Regions from separate parts of the Peribacillus sp. Hz7 genome, predicted to be linked through region 1. Evidence: riboswitches for the same ligand, from Rfam matches in the RefSeq annotation. Region 1 holds a riboswitch; each other region holds the start of a gene.
What was found. A riboswitch is a leader RNA that binds a small molecule or an ion and turns the genes downstream of it on or off. The one in region 1 is predicted to bind cyclic di-AMP.
Positions count from the first base shown of each region.

Region 2: it holds a riboswitch for cyclic di-AMP, as region 1 does, so the genes downstream of both, ACE199_RS04500 (APC family permease) here and ACE199_RS21150 (cation:dicarboxylate symporter family transporter) in region 1, are expected to answer to the same signal.
Region 3: it holds a riboswitch for cyclic di-AMP, as region 1 does, so the genes downstream of both, ACE199_RS02915 (potassium channel family protein) here and ACE199_RS21150 (cation:dicarboxylate symporter family transporter) in region 1, are expected to answer to the same signal.
Region 4: it holds a riboswitch for cyclic di-AMP, as region 1 does, so the genes downstream of both, ACE199_RS07930 (TrkH family potassium uptake protein) here and ACE199_RS21150 (cation:dicarboxylate symporter family transporter) in region 1, are expected to answer to the same signal.

Region 1 is NZ_JBHHJV010000028.1:12,546-17,109, reverse strand. Features, by position in the region: gene ACE199_RS21160 (hypothetical protein) at 1-39, opposite strand, end outside; gene ACE199_RS21155 (rhodanese-like domain-containing protein) at 368-733, opposite strand; gene ACE199_RS21150 (cation:dicarboxylate symporter family transporter) at 878-2,140, opposite strand; cyclic di-AMP (ydaO/yuaA leader) riboswitch at 2,300-2,442, opposite strand; gene ACE199_RS21145 (efflux RND transporter periplasmic adaptor subunit) at 2,687-3,934, opposite strand; gene ACE199_RS21140 (G protein-coupled receptor family protein) at 3,949-4,564, opposite strand, start outside.
Region 2 is NZ_JBHHJV010000002.1:192,206-196,769, reverse strand. Features, by position in the region: gene ACE199_RS04515 (dynamin family protein) at 1-197, shown strand, start outside; gene ACE199_RS04510 (carbonic anhydrase) at 308-1,141, opposite strand; gene ACE199_RS04505 (5'-3' exonuclease) at 1,408-2,289, shown strand; cyclic di-AMP (ydaO/yuaA leader) riboswitch at 2,502-2,645, shown strand; gene ACE199_RS04500 (APC family permease) at 2,784-4,564, shown strand, end outside.
Region 3 is NZ_JBHHJV010000001.1:615,421-619,984, reverse strand. Features, by position in the region: gene ACE199_RS02925 (TcaA second domain-containing protein) at 1-490, opposite strand, end outside; gene ACE199_RS02920 (DUF5105 domain-containing protein) at 506-1,558, opposite strand; gene ACE199_RS02915 (potassium channel family protein) at 2,408-3,064, opposite strand; cyclic di-AMP (ydaO/yuaA leader) riboswitch at 3,167-3,318, opposite strand; gene ACE199_RS02910 (ABC transporter ATP-binding protein) at 3,626-4,417, shown strand; gene ACE199_RS02905 (ABC transporter permease) at 4,419-4,564, shown strand, end outside.
Region 4 is NZ_JBHHJV010000004.1:81,498-86,061, reverse strand. Features, by position in the region: gene ACE199_RS07940 (hypothetical protein) at 209-403, shown strand; gene ACE199_RS07935 (protein-glutamine gamma-glutamyltransferase) at 497-1,333, shown strand; cyclic di-AMP (ydaO/yuaA leader) riboswitch at 1,540-1,682, shown strand; gene ACE199_RS07930 (TrkH family potassium uptake protein) at 1,985-3,319, shown strand; gene ACE199_RS07925 (potassium channel family protein) at 3,345-4,004, shown strand; gene ACE199_RS07920 (hypothetical protein) at 4,210-4,564, shown strand, end outside.

The DNA of each region.
Region 1 (4,564 bases):
CACATGCATATATAAGATTTCCCTAATCTCATGCTTCATAACCCACTTCCCTCCGACCTTTCCGTGGAATTAGAGCGTTCATTTTATCAATTTTCTTACTTCTTCACAATCGCACGATATTCCGCTAACCTTGTACATTCATTTAAAGTCATACTATCATACCACTAAAGTGGAATAAACCCTTAGAGGCAGAACAAAGTTCATTCCATTTGGGAAATATCACTATATAATGGTTAAAATAAGGGATTACAGGAGTATTTTATACATAAACAGTGTAAAATTAGACACTAAAACATAGTGACAATTTGCTCATTCACAAAAAAGAAACACCATTCCAAAAGATAGGACGGTGTTTTTTTAGAATTTCTTAATCTCTCCAGGCGTTTATACCACCACTAACATTCTCAATTTGTTCGAAACCTAATTTTTTAAGTGTTTTTGCCGCACTTATACTTCTCATTCCACTATGACAAATGATAACTACCGGCTTCTTTTTATCCAACTCATTCACTCTTTGCTTTAATAAGTGAAGGGGGATGTTATTAAATTGCGGTATATGACGATCGTCATATTCAATTTCAGAACGAACGTCAATATACTGTTTTTTTACCTTTAACGATAAATTATTCGCTAAATCTTCTGTTGTAATACTCTTAACCCCTTTTGCTGGTAAAACCTTAGACAAAGCAAACACGGCTATTGTTAAAAACATGAGCAACGTGACCCAAGACATCTATTCTCCCCCGTTATATACCGACTTATGTATTTATATTTTTATCTTAGTAACCTTCCTTCTTTTTTGTCAAACAAGTCTTCTCTGTAAAGATATAGCTATAAAAAAATCCAGAGCAGCTTCACCGCTCTGGATTTTATATCATTATGACGCTTGCTTCACTTGTTCATCTGCTGCTGAAGGGTTAAATTGCCCTTCCCATTTAGAAATAACAATTGCTGCTAACGAATTTCCGATTACGTTTACAACTGTACGTCCCATATCTAGAATACGGTCAATACCCGCAATAAACGCTAAACCTTCAACTGGGATTCCAACAGTTCCAAGTGTTGCTAATAATACAACAAATGATACGCCTGGAACTCCAGCAATTCCTTTCGATGTAACCATTAACACAAGCATTAACGTAAATTGATCCACAATACTCATATCAATACCATACATTTGCGCAATAAACATAGCTGCTAATGCTTGATATAATGTTGACCCATCGAGGTTAAATGAGTAACCTGTTGGAATAACGAAAGAAGCAATATGCTTCGGACATCCCGTTTTCTCCATTTTTTCCATTATCTTAGGAAGAACGGCTTCAGAGCTTGCTGTTGAGAACGCTAAGATTAATTCTTCTTTTAAGATTTTAATCAGTTTAAAAATACTAAAGCCAGCTAATTTTGCGATAAGCCCTAATACAACTAGAACAAAGAAAATCATCGTTCCATATACAGAAAGAGCTAACTTCCCTAAAGGAATCAGGGAGGCCAAACCAAACTTAGACACTGTTACCCCAATTAATGCAAATACACCGAATGGAGCAAATTTCATAATCATATTCGTAACATAGAACATCGCCTCTGCTACTCCGTTGAAGAATTGCAGAACCGGCTTTCCTTTATCTCCAATAGCTGCAATTCCAAGCCCTAGCATAAGCGAGAAGAAAATAATCGCAAGCATGTCGCCCTCAACGATTGCTTTAATTGGATTAGTCGGGACAATATTGACGATCGTCTCAATAAAACCCGTTTCTTCCTTATGCTCTGCTGTATCGACATAACTCGAAATGTCAGTTTGTTCTAATTTATCCATATTAACACCAGCACCAGGCTGAAGAACATTCGCTGCTATAATTCCAACGATAATCGCAATCGTGGTAACGATTTCAAAGTAAAGAATCGCTTTACCACCAATTTTACCTACAGATTTCAAATCACCGACACCTGCAACAGCAACAACAATACTTGCCACAACAATCGGTATAACAATCATTTTAATCAGACGTAGAAAGATATCTCCAATTGGCTGCAAATATTCTTGAGCAGTTGTATTACCATAAAAAATAGCCCCTACAACCACACCAATCAGTAAACCAATGAAAATCTGACTAGCTAAACTTAATTTGAATTTTTTCATACATCCCTCACCTTTCGTAATAGTTTTTACAAAAAAACAGTTGTTTCGGTAAAGGAAACAAAATTGTTGATAAAAAGAAAACGCTTTCTGCAGCTGGAAACAGTTTTCCTTTTACCAAAAAAAGACACAAGCGGTGTCTTTATCATATAGATTCACATATTGTTTCCTTTAAGTCGCTTACGAGGTTAGCTGTCGGGTTAGGATTTGGAAACAAATTGCCCTTTCATTTCTGAATTCACCCCTAGCAGAAAGTTCTGCAAATTTGGGTCCCCCGCTCTAAAAAGATTAAGCGAAATAACTTCCCCACTTGAAATATTATATTAAAATTGATAATCTGTAAATATTTTTTATAGCCATATATTTATTTTTTCTGGATGAAGGCCATTTTATTCTGGATTTAACCGCTTTCTATCTATGTTATTTATTTTTAAATTATTCCCCAAATACTATCTTTAAATTATCTGAAAATAATAACTTTTCTAAATTATCCCTATTTTAGAAAATAAAAAAGATCTTCATATTTGAAGACCTTTTAATAAATAAAGACTATTTCTCCAACAACCCGACCAAGAAATAACGCCACTTCTCACGAGTTGAAAACGTGTTATACGCATCTAAGTTTACCTTTTCTGCTTGAATAGGAGTAATAAACGTTGAGTGATTTTTCGGAATTTCCCTTGGTGTAATAAGCACCGTCTCTCCCTCTGCTGGACCAGAAGCAATCTCAAGCTTTTGATTCGCTCTTAATCCCGCTGTAACATATTGTTTATTCACATATCCATTGTTTGTTAACTTAAATACAAAGAGGTTGTCCTTTCCATACACCGTTTTCTCCGGAATCGTCGGAACATCTACCGCTTCATTTGTAACGACCGTCATATCTACCTTTGAACCGAGGGCTAGCGACGATATTCCTTCTTCATCTGCTTCCATTACGACTTGAAACGGAAACATCGATTTTTGATTAAGAGAAGGTTCTGACGCTGGATAGTTTTCCACACGTCCAACTGTACCATTAATCCCTTTCTCTAAACGCGGAGATGTAATTTTAACTGGCATCCCAACTGCTGTTTTGTGTAACTGCGACTCCGAAAGAACACCTTTTACAGCTTGTTGAGTAGAGGCAATAGTCACCACTGGATTGTTAAGTGATTGATTAATCTGTTTCACAACCCCATCCACTTCTGCATCAATCGTAAGCGGCCCGCTGAGTTCATTCATCGCTGTTAATTGTGAATCCAGCCTTGTCTTTCTCTCTTCTAATTTACTTTTTTCTAATTCTTGTTTATAAATTTCTTGTTCAAGTGTGCTAATAATTAAATCAGAAGAAGCATTGCGATCCAAGCTTACACCATCTTGCACAATTTCCGAAACCGTTGAAGCAGTAGGAACTTGCGTTTTGTAATCCGTTAACTTCTTAATATATGCCTCTATTTCCGTTATCGCACCAGTTATCTCGGTAATTTCCCGCTCAACTTCCCCTTTATTTTTCTCTAAATCCTTTACTTCATACTCGAATAAAGGTGTACCCGCCGTTACCTCTTCCCCCTCTTTTACAAGAAATCGTTGAAACTCTTTACCTGATTCATCAAAGTATACTTCATATTCCTCAGCAGGGATTGTAACTCCCTTCGTCTCAAACGTTTCCGTTACGGTTGCGGCCTTGACTTTTGTCCAATCTTCCACAAAAATCGAACGCGATACTTTACTGTCCTCTTTTGTAATTAAATAGAGGTTCGTTGCCAGTAACGCACCTGAAACCACTACAGCTGAAAGTACTTTCCATCGTTTCATCTTTCTTCATCCCCTCAAACAAATACGCTCACTTTTACATAGGCCAATAATGCATTCAAAAGCCAAATTGCTATATAGCTTACAACAATAACCGCCAGCAAGGCATATGTATTTCGCTCCGTCATTTTTTTCAGATAATAATACTGTATGGCAATCACAAGCACTTGAAAAATTGTAATTTCACTAAACAAATGAATAACATATTCTTGTGAAACTAGATACTGACTGATTACTCCTAAAGAGAAAGGATTTGCATCATGATTAATATCCATATAAACAAAAAAAGGAAGGAGAAGTACTTTTTCTAACAATTGCACAATAAATATAATCATTTGGACAATTAAAATTTTTAAATACGCAATATCTGTTAAAGCCCATACAAATAGAGCAATGAGGAACAAATAAATCGTTGGATAAAGAAGTCCTGCTACAGCATTTCCTGCTAGAATAAGCAGCTTGCCCATTTCAAATTCACTTTCACCTACCCTAACGAGCTCTTTCGAAAACGACTCTGAGCCAATTCCAAGAAATCCATATAAGCAAAAAAGAAGAAGACTAGCGACATATAGAATTACAATATTTCTTCCGATATGTGTCACTGCTTCTGCATTTTGCAACTTATATCGACTT
Region 2 (4,564 bases), on a different contig from region 1:
ATTATGTACAATTCCAAGGTGGACGTATGTTTGAAGCCTACACAGCGATGCTTGAAGAAGAACTAGCTGCCATTCAACAAGCTTATCAACGAGAAATTGCTGATATCTTTGCTGGTTTACGTTCTGCTTTAGAAGAAAAAGTGGATATTCCGTACTATGAAGAAGTATTGACGAAAATGAAAAGAAAGCATTCTTAATGAAAGAAGCAGACTTACTAAAATAAGTAAGTCTGCTTTTTACTTTTTTGTTTGAAAGGGTGATTCTACCTCTCTTCTCACAATGATACTAAAATAAAAATATCAATAGATTAATTCTTCCTAATTTCACGTTCATTTAATGGTTGGACAGGACGGTGATTATCTGGGAAGATTTGACGAAATGCCTCAATTTGTTCTTTAGACATTTCAATTGGCTGCTCTAATACAATCCAATTAACGTTTTCAGAACAGGGGGGAGTTGTTAATGAGCCATTATATTTAAATGATTGTTGATCCTTTGGAAGAATATCCATTAAGTTTATCGGATTAGCTAGTTTCTTCGCTTCAGTTGTTTTTTCTTGAGGGAGAGCTTTCCAGGCCTGTTCAAGAACCTCATTTGCTTTGCCTTCCTTAATCATTAGCCCTACTACGGCTAATTGATTCTTGGCATCTTTATGTACGAGATGTAATTCCATATCAAAATTTTGTCCATTAAATTGATGTTCGCTTGGTGTATGAAAATGAAATTGAGCTAATGTATACGTATTACCGTTTAGAACAATGAAGTTATCTGATGTTACAGGATTCCCTTGAATAGTATGTCCATTGTTTTCTAGGGAAAATTCAGAGGGGATGTAGTTGATTTCTAGCTTTTCAAGTTGTTTATCTGCTTTAATTTGGGATGTCTCAACATTGATAGGGGATTGTTCCTTCCCATTTATACATGCAGAGTTTAGAGGATCTAACTCACCCCAATGTTCTGGTCCTGTTTCCCCTTTGTAAGACCAATCCGTTTCAGGGTGTATAGTCGTTGACGTTTCTGCGGATTCTTCTCTTCGAAGCTTCTCTTCCTTAGTTGCTTCGGTTACTCCTGAAGAACAACCAGCTAATGATAGATAAATAAAAGTTGTTAACAGGGTGAAGTTTAATTTACGATCTTTCATTTTGAACCTCCTTATTCTATTTTTATGTAATAATTTATAACACTAGTCACTAAATTAATATAATTTATACATATTTTCAACTAATATTTTGAAAAATAGGGATTCTTGACTAGTAGTTTTTTTGAAAGGCTGTGTTAAATAATATTGTTGATCAAACGAGTAGGAGCCAAAAATGAACAGTATCCTATAACAAACTCTTTTTAAAAAGTAACTATACTAATAAAAATCATGATAAAATAAGTACACATCATAGTTGAGGTGGTAGTATGTTAGGAAATGAAAACGAACAGCGTCCAACTTTTCTACTTGTAGACGGGATGGCGCTTTTATTTAGAGCTTTTTATGGAACGGCAGTTACGGGACAGTTTATGATTAATTCAAAAGGTGTACCGACGAATGCAGTGCAAGGATTTTTAAAGCATATGCTAACGGCAACTAATCATTTTAAGCCAAGCCATGTGGCGGTTTGTTGGGATATGGGCAGTCATACGTTTCGAAATGAACTGTTTGATGGGTATAAGGCAAATCGTTCGGATGCACCAGTGGAGATGATTCCACAGTTTGATTTAGCGAAGGAAGCAGTTCAAGCTTTTGATATTCCGAATATTGGACTAGCTGGTTTTGAAGCGGATGATTGTATTGGAACGATTGCGAAAGCGTCAGCGAAGGATAGTCGTGTAGGTATTTTAACGGGAGATCAAGATATGTTGCAATTGTTAGATGAGCATATTTCTGTTGTGTTATTGAAAAAAGGCTTTGGTAATTATGATGTGCATAATCCTCATAGTTTTTATGAATGGAAAGGGATTAAGCCGAGGCAAATGATTGATTTAAAAGCGTTAATGGGCGATACAGCAGATAACTATCCAGGTGTAAAAGGAATTGGGGAAAAAACAGCGTTAAAATTATTAACGGAGTATGAAAGTATCGAAGGCATTTTAGAAAATTTATCTTCATTAACGAAGGGGCAGCGGACGAAAATTGAAGCAGAGCTTGAGATGCTTCATTTATCCCGAAAGCTTGCTGAAATTAAATGTGATGTACCAATTTCTTGCTCGCTTGATGAGGCGTATTTTCAATATGATGACGAAAAGGTACGGTATATGCTAGAGACGCATGAATTTCGATCGGTTTTACGTATGTTATAAGAGGGCAGGAGCTTCGGAACAGAAGCTCCTATTTTTTGTATTATTGATCATATATGTAAAATGATGTAGTAAGAGAAGAATATTATATATTGTTTATCATTAAACATTTAGGAGGGAAGACAATAGTATTATAGAAATATAGGAAGTATAGGTCATAATAAAATTTTTATTTACTTTTCGAATTCACAGCAGTATGCTAATCACAGTTTCATATTTCTAAATCGCTGAAACCGTTTGGTGCGGGGGAACCATTATTAGAATTGTTTAACAATTCAAGGGGTGAATCCTTTCAAGGTAGGGCTACTCAAAGGTCCGAATCCGACAGCTAACCTCGTAAGCGTTATATGAGAAGGAAGGTGGAGCTTGTGAGACAAAAAAATTGATGTCTACAGGTCTATTTAACTTTGACTTGTAGGCATTTTTGCGTTTTTTTCAAGATTTTTTATTTAACGGGGTAATATACAATTACTATTTATGTTTGGTGGTGATTCTTAGTGATGGCTTCTATAAAAAGATTTTTAATTGGTCGGCCTTTAAAATCAACGGCAGCCGGGGAACAAAAGCTTAACAAAACAAAAGCTTTGGCTATATTATCTTCTGATGCTTTGTCTTCTGTTGCATATGGTCCCGAACAAATATTGCTTGTGCTAATTACAGTGGGTGTCACTGCATTTTGGTATTCAATTCCTATCGCTGTAGGAGTATTGCTTCTGTTAACGGCTTTAATTTTGTCTTATCGACAAATTATCTTTGCGTATCCTCATGGAGGGGGAGCGTATGTTGTTTCAAAGAATAATTTAGGTGTGAATGCAGGATTGATAGCTGGAGGTTCCTTATTAGTTGATTATATTTTAACTGTGGCTGTAAGTGTGTCTGCGGGGACGGATGCTATTACATCTGCTTTTCCTAGTTTGCATACACATAATGTAATGATAGCCATCCTTTTTGTAATATTTCTTACTATCCTGAACTTAAGAGGAGTAACAGAGTCGGCTTCCATATTAGCCTATCCGGTGTATTTATTCGTTTTAGCGTTATTCATTCTGATTGGTGTAGGCATATACAAAATCTTGATGGGAGAAGTTTCTTCTGACTTACGTACTTCAATTGGCACACCGGTAGCAGGAATCAGTTTATTTATCCTTCTAAGAGCATTTGCATCAGGTAGTTCTGCGTTGACAGGAGTTGAAGCAATTTCTAATGCGATTCCAAACTTTAAAGATCCAGCTCCTAATAACGCTGCCAAAACGTTAATTTTAATGGGCTCCTTACTTGCTGTGTTATTTACAGGCATTGTATTTTTAGCCTATTATTTAAGCATTGTTCCGAGTGTAGAGGTAACAGTTGTCTCGCAAATTGCTGAAGAGATATTTGGACGAAATTTCATGTATTTCTTTATTCAAGGAACAACAGCCTTAATATTAATCCTTGCTGCCAATACAGGCTATTCTGCTTTTCCTTTGCTGGCTGTCAATCTCGCAAAGGATAAGTTTATACCAAGGATGTTTACAATTAGAGGCGATCGATTAGGATATTCGAATGGAATTATCATATTAGGACTTGCTTCCATCGTCTTAATAATCGCTTTTGAAGGACATACAGAAAACCTTATCCCACTTTATGCAGTAGGAGTATTTATTCCATTTACGTTGTCTCAGACTGGAATGATGGTTAAATGGATTCGTGAAAAGCCAAAAGGATGGGTTTTTAAGTTAATCATTAACTCCATTGGTGCTGTTATTAGTTTGATTGTTACCATCATATTCTTTTTAACTAAATTTACTCAGGTTTGGCCGGTTTTAGTTTTTTTACCTATCATCATTTTCGTTTTTCATCGAATAAGAAAGCATTATGATGCAGTAGGTGAGCAGCTAAAGGTTACGTCTTGTGAACCTGCTGTACCAATCGAAGGGAATGTAATCATTGTACCTGTCGCTGGTATTACTCATGTGGTGGAAAATTCATTGAACTATGCAAAATCCCTTTCAGCAGAACAGATTATAGCTGTTTACGTTTCTTTTGAACGAGAAGATGAAAAAAAGTTTGAGGATAATTGGAAGAAATGGCAACCCGATGTGAGACTTGTAACTTTACACTCCCATTACAGAAGCATCATAGGTCCATTAACTAAATTTATTGATACCATTGAACATAAAGCGAGTGAAGCAAACTATCGGGTTACAGTCGTTATACCACAATTTATTCCAAAGAAAGGCTGGCACAATATTCTTCATAACCAATCAAGTTTACTGATTCGTACATCCTTGCTTTATCG
Region 3 (4,564 bases), on a different contig from region 1:
CACCTGGAAGAAGTGGACCGTACAATTCTTCTTCACTCTTTATAAGAGAGTCTTTCGTTTTATCGACGGAAAGAGTAACTTGATCTTCTTCACTTAGCCCAGTTACCTTTATATATCCCGTTTTTACCTTCAGTTTGTAGTCAGTAAATAATCCGAAGCGTTTTCCGTCTTCCACTAGACTAATCTGCTGATTTGTCATGTTGTATTCTTGCTTCTCCAATTGCTCCTCTAAGCTATCCTTAATTACTTGATAACTATTATAATTAGCATTTAGATAAGTAACGAATGCTTTAAGCGATGACTCATCTATTTCTGCCTTCTTATTATCTACTAAGAGTATATCCTTTAGCTGTTCCGGCTTCTTTTGATCAACCGCCTGCTCAAACGCTTCGACAACTTGTTTAGGTCGATTATTCTGCTGGATCAACACAACCGTAATAATGGTGAGCATAACCACCGCTGGTATAGCAAGTAACCATATTTTCTTCACATTATTCACGGCTCCTTAATAACTTGATCCTTTTACAAATACAGTGTCTAAACTTTCGCCATACTTATCAACTGCTTCAATCGTCCATTTTCCATCCTTTTTCGTTAAGGACACTTCCACTGGGTCGCTAAGTTCGTTTACCTCAAGAGCATTTAAAATTTTAGGCAATTTTGAAAGTACATATTTATCAATTTCTTGTGAATCATAACTTCCTGTATTCTCTCTAAATTCACGCTCATACTCATAAACATCTTCATATAATGTTTTTAATGACGGTGTAGAAACCTCTACTTCAACGATTGCCTTATCATTAGCATTTGCAATAGTACTAGCATTCACCTCAGCCTTTTCCGCTAAGATATCACGGTATGTTGCATATAGCTTTTCAATGTCTGTGTCATCTAACTTCTTATCAAACACCTTGTTTATTTCCATTTCAAATGCTTCTTGTGCGGATTCTTGCAATACTGGTTTATCAGCCGATACAAGTTGCTCATAATCTGGATTTTCCTTATTGTAATAGATTTGATTCACGTAAGCCTTCAATGCTTTCGCTGGATCTTGCAGCGTTTCATAGCTAGCGGCATACTTCTTCGTATCAAGCTTTAATACTAACTCTTCTGACTCCTCTTCGGGATCATCGAATAGTGGATTTAAGCCAATTTCATACTCTTTATCCTTTGTTACTTCAAATATCGCTAATACAGTTTTTGACTTTCCTGCACCAATACTCCCGCCCGTATCAATATCCAAGCCTATATCGCGATTATAAAGTTCTGGATTAATATTGATTTGCTGCTCACCATCATATAACTTAATCCCATCATACCCTGATAATCGCATTGGAGAATCTGATAAATTTTTGACTTTTAAATTAATAGCCATCATAGCTAAGTTCTCATTTTCAGAAACCCCATCATCACTCTCTGAAACAATATAACTAGCGCTTTCAATAGAAGCCTCCAACCCTTTACTCTTTTCAGTTGAAGCCTTTTCACCCGAATCTGAACATGCAGATAAAAGGAAAATAAATACTGATACAACGGAGAATAATACCCATTTTTTCAAAAAAAGAACCCCTTCCTAAACTAGACTATAATATGTACCATTTCTTCTCACATATTAAATCTACCTAAATCCCCCCTTCCAAAACAGGATATTTATCCCTAATAAAAAGGAAAAATAAACCTATTGGACTAGGCTTAATGATTCAAAGCCTTGATATACAGGGAATAGATAGCAAATATTTTTTTGGTTTATTATATAAATAAAGGAAAATAATTCATTTTTACTAGTTTTTGAATATACTTACATAAGCGCTATAACATACCATTTTCTTATTTTTATTAATTATTATACAAATAATAGAACTTTTGATTTAGCTCACCCTATATCTTCCATACACTGATTTCCATCTATTAATCTTCCGAATATTACTATACAAATAGAAACAAGCAGCGAAAACATTCACTGCTTGTTTCTATTTGTATATTTTTCATACGGTCCATATATCTTCACTAGGATATTGGATACTCACTTTTTTGTTGTTATCAGCAAATAGACGAGGGTAAGCGGACCTACTTTACCAAATTCCCTGACTCCTACAATGATTCATTTTTCGACAATAAAGAAGTCAGCGATTATTCCCCTATAGACAGATTTACTATGCCAAAAGCTGAGACAACTGTTCAGCCCCGACAAGCATAAGATGAGAGGCAGCATGACGCAGTTTGCCACAGAGCATAACCGCTTATGACCTCGAGGAGCTAGGAGCCGCAGCTATAATGAGGGAATTCCCTCATCTCCCTTTTTTCTTCTCACAAGCTTGAGGTGGGGAGCTTACTTCCATTAGGTGTGGGATAAAACGGTTTAATACAAGCGTTTCAGTAAGCATTCATTTCAAATGTATATTGCTTGTTACACGCCTTGGGCCTCTAATTTTGCAATATCTTTATTATGTCCAATCACAATTAATGTATCTCCTTGCCGAATTTGTTCTTCAGCAAGCGGAGCCACATTAATATCTTTTCCACGTTGAATACCAATAATATTGCAATGGTATTTTGCACGAATATCCAAATCCATTAATGATTTTTTATCAATTTTATGTGACGCCACAATTTCCACGATGCTATACTCCTCAGATAATTGAATATAATCAATAATTTTTTCGGAAGCGATATGATGAGCAATTCGCTGCGCCATATCTCTTTCTGGATGGATAACTCGATCCACTCCGACCTTTTCTAGAACTTTATGATGATACATATTTTGAGCTTTTGCCCAAACTTGAGGAATGCCCATTTCCTTTAGAAGTAAACATGTTAAAATACTTGCTTCAATATCATCACCTAAAGAGACGAAAGCGACATCAAAGTTTCTTACACCTAAGGACTTTAAACTCATCTCATCCAACCCATTAGCTACGACGGCATGGGTAGCAAAGGCTGCATATTCATCTATTTTACTTTCATCTTTATCGATAGCCATGACTTCCACTCCAATCGAATGGAATTCCTTGACTAAGCTCCCTCCAAATCTTCCTAAACCAAATACAACAAACTGTTTTTTCATCTCGTTCTTCCCCTTTTATTACAATCTCTTTATATAGAAAGCACAAAAAAGACCACAGAGGATTCCCCCGTGGTCGAATGCATTTTTTCGATCACCAGTATCACTTCCTCTCTCTTCACGCTTCCGGAGTTAGCTGTCGGATTCGGACCATGAGAGTAGCCCTACCTTCTTCATAAAGGATTCACCCCAAGCGACGAAAACACCGCCACAAAATTGGTTCCCCCGTTCCATAAAGGATTCAGCGAATAAAGAAATATGGTTTTACATGAAAGTAATATTACTCCTTCAAAATTAAGTTGTAAAGAACATTTGAGAGCATTCACCTTATAGAACGACAAAATATAGATTTTTCACTTTTTGAAAGCCCAAAAATCCAAAATGTAAGATTTTATAACATATAATTAGTGATAGTAACTAAAATATCCACTTCGATTTGTTCGTTTTTGCTAATGACAAATGAACTACAACACAATAAAATAAGTATTATATCACATATTATGTAATATAATATAACATTTATAAACATAAACAAATAATGTGATTTTTCAGGAGGGGAAAATATTGAGCACAAATCCAAACGAAGTCGTTTCATTCAAAGGTGTTAGTAAAGTGTACAATACGGGCATCATTGCATTAAGTCAATTTGACTTAATGATTACAGAAGGCGAGTTTATTAGTTTTTTAGGTCCATCGGGTTGCGGCAAGTCCACTGCGCTAAGGATGGTAGCTGGGTTGAGTGAAGCCACTAGCGGCCATGTCCAAGTTTTCGGTAAAACACCTAAGGAGATTATTCAAGGAACAAACGATATCGCCTTCGTTTTTCAAGATGCAAATTTACTTCCTTGGCGAACTGTGCTTGATAATGTATTATTGCCGCTTGAATTAAGAGGATCTACTAAGAAAAGCCATAAGGAGTACGCAATAGAGGTATTAGAGATGGTCGGTTTAAAAGATTACTTAGATGCCTATCCTAGAGAACTATCAGGCGGGATGAAAATGAGAGTTTCAATCGCCCGTGCTTTAGCGGCAAAACCAAAAATGTTATTAATGGATGAACCCTTTGCCGCTCTCGATGAAATCACACGCCAAACATTGCAGATTGACCTCCTTAATATATGGCAAAAAGAAAAAACTACTATTCTATTTGTTACCCACAACGTATATGAAGCTGTATTTTTATCCTCACGAATCGCAGTCATGTCTTCTCGTCCCGGGAAATTATCATCCATTATTAACGTCAATCTCCCCTTTCCAAGAACACTCCAAGTAAGAACAGACAAAACATTTACAGACTATGTAGATATAGCTGCCCACAGTCTCGAAAATAGCTCAATAAGAAGGGAGTTAGGATAAGATGTCCACACAATCAGTAGCAACGAAAAAAACAAAAATGGTTTCGCATTTCCCTCAAAGTAATACAGGGAAAATTTGGACTAAATTTAAAGGTGTTTATCTCGGTCCAATCATTGCTTTAATTGCCTTCCTCTCTCTATGGCAATT
Region 4 (4,564 bases), on a different contig from region 1:
CTCCTCGGGTTAAAAATAACATCCTTATCATATCATTTTTAGTTGTTAGTAGTTTAGAGAGAAATTATCTTTAGAAAAGTGCCACTGTTTGCTTAGAGGGAATTGCACAACGTGATTAGAACGAGGATAGGTTTTTAAACAAACGACAATATAAAGAATAATATTTCTCATATAAATAGTTCAACTTTTCTGAAGGAGGGGAATCTACATGAGTGTAGAACATTGTGCCACTATTGAAAAGTATGAAGTGGAATATAAAGGGGATAAGTTTGTCGTACTAGAGGTGTTTAGGACTGGGTGGTCTGGAGATACGCAAATCATTGATGAGGAAGGAAACGAGATAGATGATGCGTTATCAAATGCTGTGTATGAATATTTCATGGAGATGAAAAGTTTAATCTAAATATGTTTTTCTGCTTAAATACACCTTAAAACGAATCCCTTAATACAATAGGTAATAAGAAGAATGATACTTAAGATTGGAATGAGGGATAGTATGATACAAATATCGGGGATGAATGTTCAACAAAGTAGTATGTGGCCGTCTGGTAGTATTGAAAGGGTAATTGTTCAACAAATGAATGAACATCCGGTCGTTTATTCGTATCAGTCTCTCGATGAGTTATCGTTTGAACTCAAATTACGCAAAAACATCATAGTAAGTGCAAGAGCCATGAATCAAGGGTATGCTCAGTTCCAACCCTTTTCCCATTCTCGTTGTAATCCCGAATACTGGTATTTGACAAATGCCGGCGGATTCCAGCTGAAGCCTGGTGTAGTGCCATCTGATGCGATTCAAGACATTTACAACAACAGTTCGCTGTATGCGTTTGAATGTGCCACGGCAAAGGTAATTATCTATTATCATGCCGTTTTAAACAGTCTGGGCGAATATGTATTTAATCAGATATTCCAAGACCTCTATTTATACAGCTGGCATGCTGATCCTGAACTCGGTATACAACTGATTAATACGGATTATTTCTTACCCGGAGATGTTGTTTATTTTAATAATCCAGAATTTCATCCAGAAACCCCTTGGTGGAGAGGAGAAAATGCGGTTGTTCTCGAAGACGGTGCATATTTTGCACATGGAGTAGGAATAGGGACTGCTGAACAAATGATTGAAGCGCTAAATAAAGCGAGAATACCAGGGAGTACTCAATCAGCCTACCTGACAAATTCAGTCGTAAGACCCTCTTTTAAACATTTAGCGAAATTTTCGACGCTGCCACGAAATGATATGGCTTATAAAATCCAACATGTCGTCATACACCATAACGAAAGTTCGATTTCAGGTGATCGGTATCGGTTCTATTTCCATTACAAATGATTAGATTTCATTTTAAATCTACTAATATAATCTTTTTATAAATTATTGAATATCTAAAAACATCTAGAAATATCACGAGAAACAGTGTTTTAGTGTTGTTTTTGGCCAATAATGAACGTATATGGTTTATTTTGGCCATTTTTTGTCTATTTAAGGGATTTACAATAGGGAGATGACAGGCGTAGAATAATCGCATTAAATCACAAATTTTATATCGGCCTAATCTCAGAATCATTTGAGAACGGAGGACCCATTATTTTGGGGTTAATTCTGCTATTGCAGAAGGGATGAGAAACTCTTTCGCCATCCTACCCGTCAGCTAACTTCGTCGGCTAAAGCGAAAGGGGGTATAAGACCGCCTTAATTCAGGATGCTTTTTTGTTGTGTTTAAAACAAAATGGCAGCCTGATATATTTGTAGGTCTTTTTATTATGCCTATAATTAAAGGCTTCTTTGGAAACATATATGTATAGCCTGCTAGGCGTTAAATAGAGCAACGAATACTAAAGGCTTGTTCAATAAGTATACATTGGTCTTTTTCTATGTTCAGCCCATCTTTATCTTAATAACTATGGGACAAATATTTAGATACAATAATGGAAAAAGTAAACTGGATACTAAATTTTTTATGAGGTCAGTTAGGAGATCACGATGAAAAAAATAAAAGAGGTTAATCCTCCAAAAGCCCTTGTATTAGGTTTTGCAACGGTCATCCTTATCGGAGCCTTTTTATTGACTCTTCCCATTGCCACTGAGGATGGAAAAGGTCTCTCATTTTTAAATGCTTTATTTACCGCTACATCTGCTACATGTGTAACAGGGCTTGTCGTTGTAGATACTGGGGACACCTTTTCTTTATTCGGTGAATTGGTCATTTTATCGCTCATTCAAGTCGGCGGATTAGGGTTTATGACATTTGCAACTTTTTTATTTTTGCTGTTAGGTAAAAAAATTTCTTTAAAAGAAAGGCTGCTACTAAAGGAGGCTTTCAATAATGTATCCTTTGCAGGAATTGTCAGGTTAGTCAAAAGAATTTTGATATTTACTGCAGTGATTGAACTTGTCGGCGGCATCATTTTATCGATTCGTTTTTCTTACGATATGCCAATAGGTAAAGCCATCTATTTTGGATTTTTTCATGCTATATCTAACTTTAATAATGCTGGTTTTGATTTAATGGGAGAATTTCGGGGTCTAACTCCTTATGTAGATGATCCTATTGTCGTCTTAACCGTATGCGCTCTCATCACACTTGGTGGATTAGGATTTATTGTGATGAACGAACTATATGAATACCGTGATACTCGCCGCTTATCTGTGCATACGAAGGTAGTATTACTGGCAACCGTCATTCTAACAGTAGGGGCAACCCTGTTAATCTTCATGTTTGAATATGGAAATGATAAAACATTAGGCCCTTTATCTGAAACTGGAAAAGTATTGGGTGCATTGTATCAAGCGGTTACTCCAAGGACGGCAGGTTCTAATACATTACCAATTGGAGATTTAACACATTCTACTTTGTTCCTCATCATTTTTCTTATGTTTATTGGAGCAGGTTCAGGATCCACAGCTGGAGGAATTAAAATAACGACCTTTGCTGTTTTAGTAGCTACCGTATGGTCTCAAATTAAAGGGAAAGAAGACGTTGTCTTATTTAGGCGCAGAATTGTGACTGAAACGATATTAAAAGCACTGACCGTTGCTTTGTGTGGATTGAGCATTGTTGTATTCATGACTATGGCGCTTAGCATTACAGAACCCGGTCACGATTTTATGATGTATTTATTTGAAGCTACTTCTGCGTTTGGTACAGTGGGACTGTCTATGGGATTAACTCCAGAGCTATCTTCTGTGGGGCGTATACTTATCATTTTCACGATGTTTGCAGGAAGATTAGGTCCTTTAACAGTTGCTTTTGCTATTACAAAGAGACGTAAATCAGATACTTTCCGTCATATTAAAGGAAATATAATGATCGGTTAATTAAATTCAGGGAGTGTAGATGGAAATGGCTATAAAACAATATGCTGTGATTGGTTTAGGGAGATTTGGAACAAGTGTAGCTCGAAGACTATATGAGGCTGGACAAGAGGTGCTAGGAATTGATGCAAATGAGGAACGAGTCGAAGATGCTGAATTATTCGTTACTCATGCAGTAGTCGCTGATACGACAGAAGCGAAGGCACTTACATCTATTGGAATAAGCAATTTTGATTGTGTAATCGTAGCCATTGGAAATGATATGCAATCCAGCATTTTAACGGTTTCTCTGCTTAAAGAGCTAGGGGTTAAAAAAGTCATTGCAAAGGCTCTTGGAAAGCGACATGGGCAGGTTTTAGACAAAGTAGGGGCTGATTGGATTATCTATCCTGAGAGAGACATGGGAGAACGTGTGGCCAATCAGCTCCTGTCACCCAATATGTTGAACTATATTGAGTTATCAAAAGAACACAGTATAGAGGAGATTATGATTCCTTCCAAAATGGCTGAAAAAAGTTTGCGTGACCTTGACATTCGTGCCCAATATAATGTCAGTGTTATTGCTATCGTTAGAGAAGGAGATATTATTATTTCTCCTTCTCCCGATCGTATTATTCACAAGGAAGATTTATTAGTGATGATTGGGAAGAGAGAAGATATTGCTAAATTTGCGAATATAGGACAATAAGCGAACAGTGCCGGGCACTGTTCGCTAAAATAGAGGTTGATACATATTATTCATGTATGGTATGTATCAATCTCTTATTTCTTTTCCATAATAGTGCCTTCGTTGAAAATCGTTATGGAAGTAAAGTACCAGTTAATTTAATAAATATCTCCTTTCAAATGAACAATAATAAAACTAGATGTCAAAAAGTAAAACGGTGTAAAGAATGGGAAAAAAGAAAAAACGTTTCAATAAGAACTCAATTCCTTTTTGGTTGTTAGCAGTTATTCACTTAGGTATGTTTTTGCTAGTGTTAAAACGTAAAAAACAAAAGGATACATGGATTTTACTATTATCAAATATGGGTTTTGCTTATTTATTTGAGTATCTGGTTCTCAATTTATTTCATGGTTATAGATACAGACCGTCAATTATGAAAAAGCGTACTTTTGATTCAGTCTTAGGAGCCATCTTCTCTCAAGCGATTTATGTACCAATTACAGCTACTTTTCTAACTTTACTGAACAAAAAATGGAGTTGGAAAGTCGGTTTCAGCCTTTTTTATTATTGTATTGAGAACT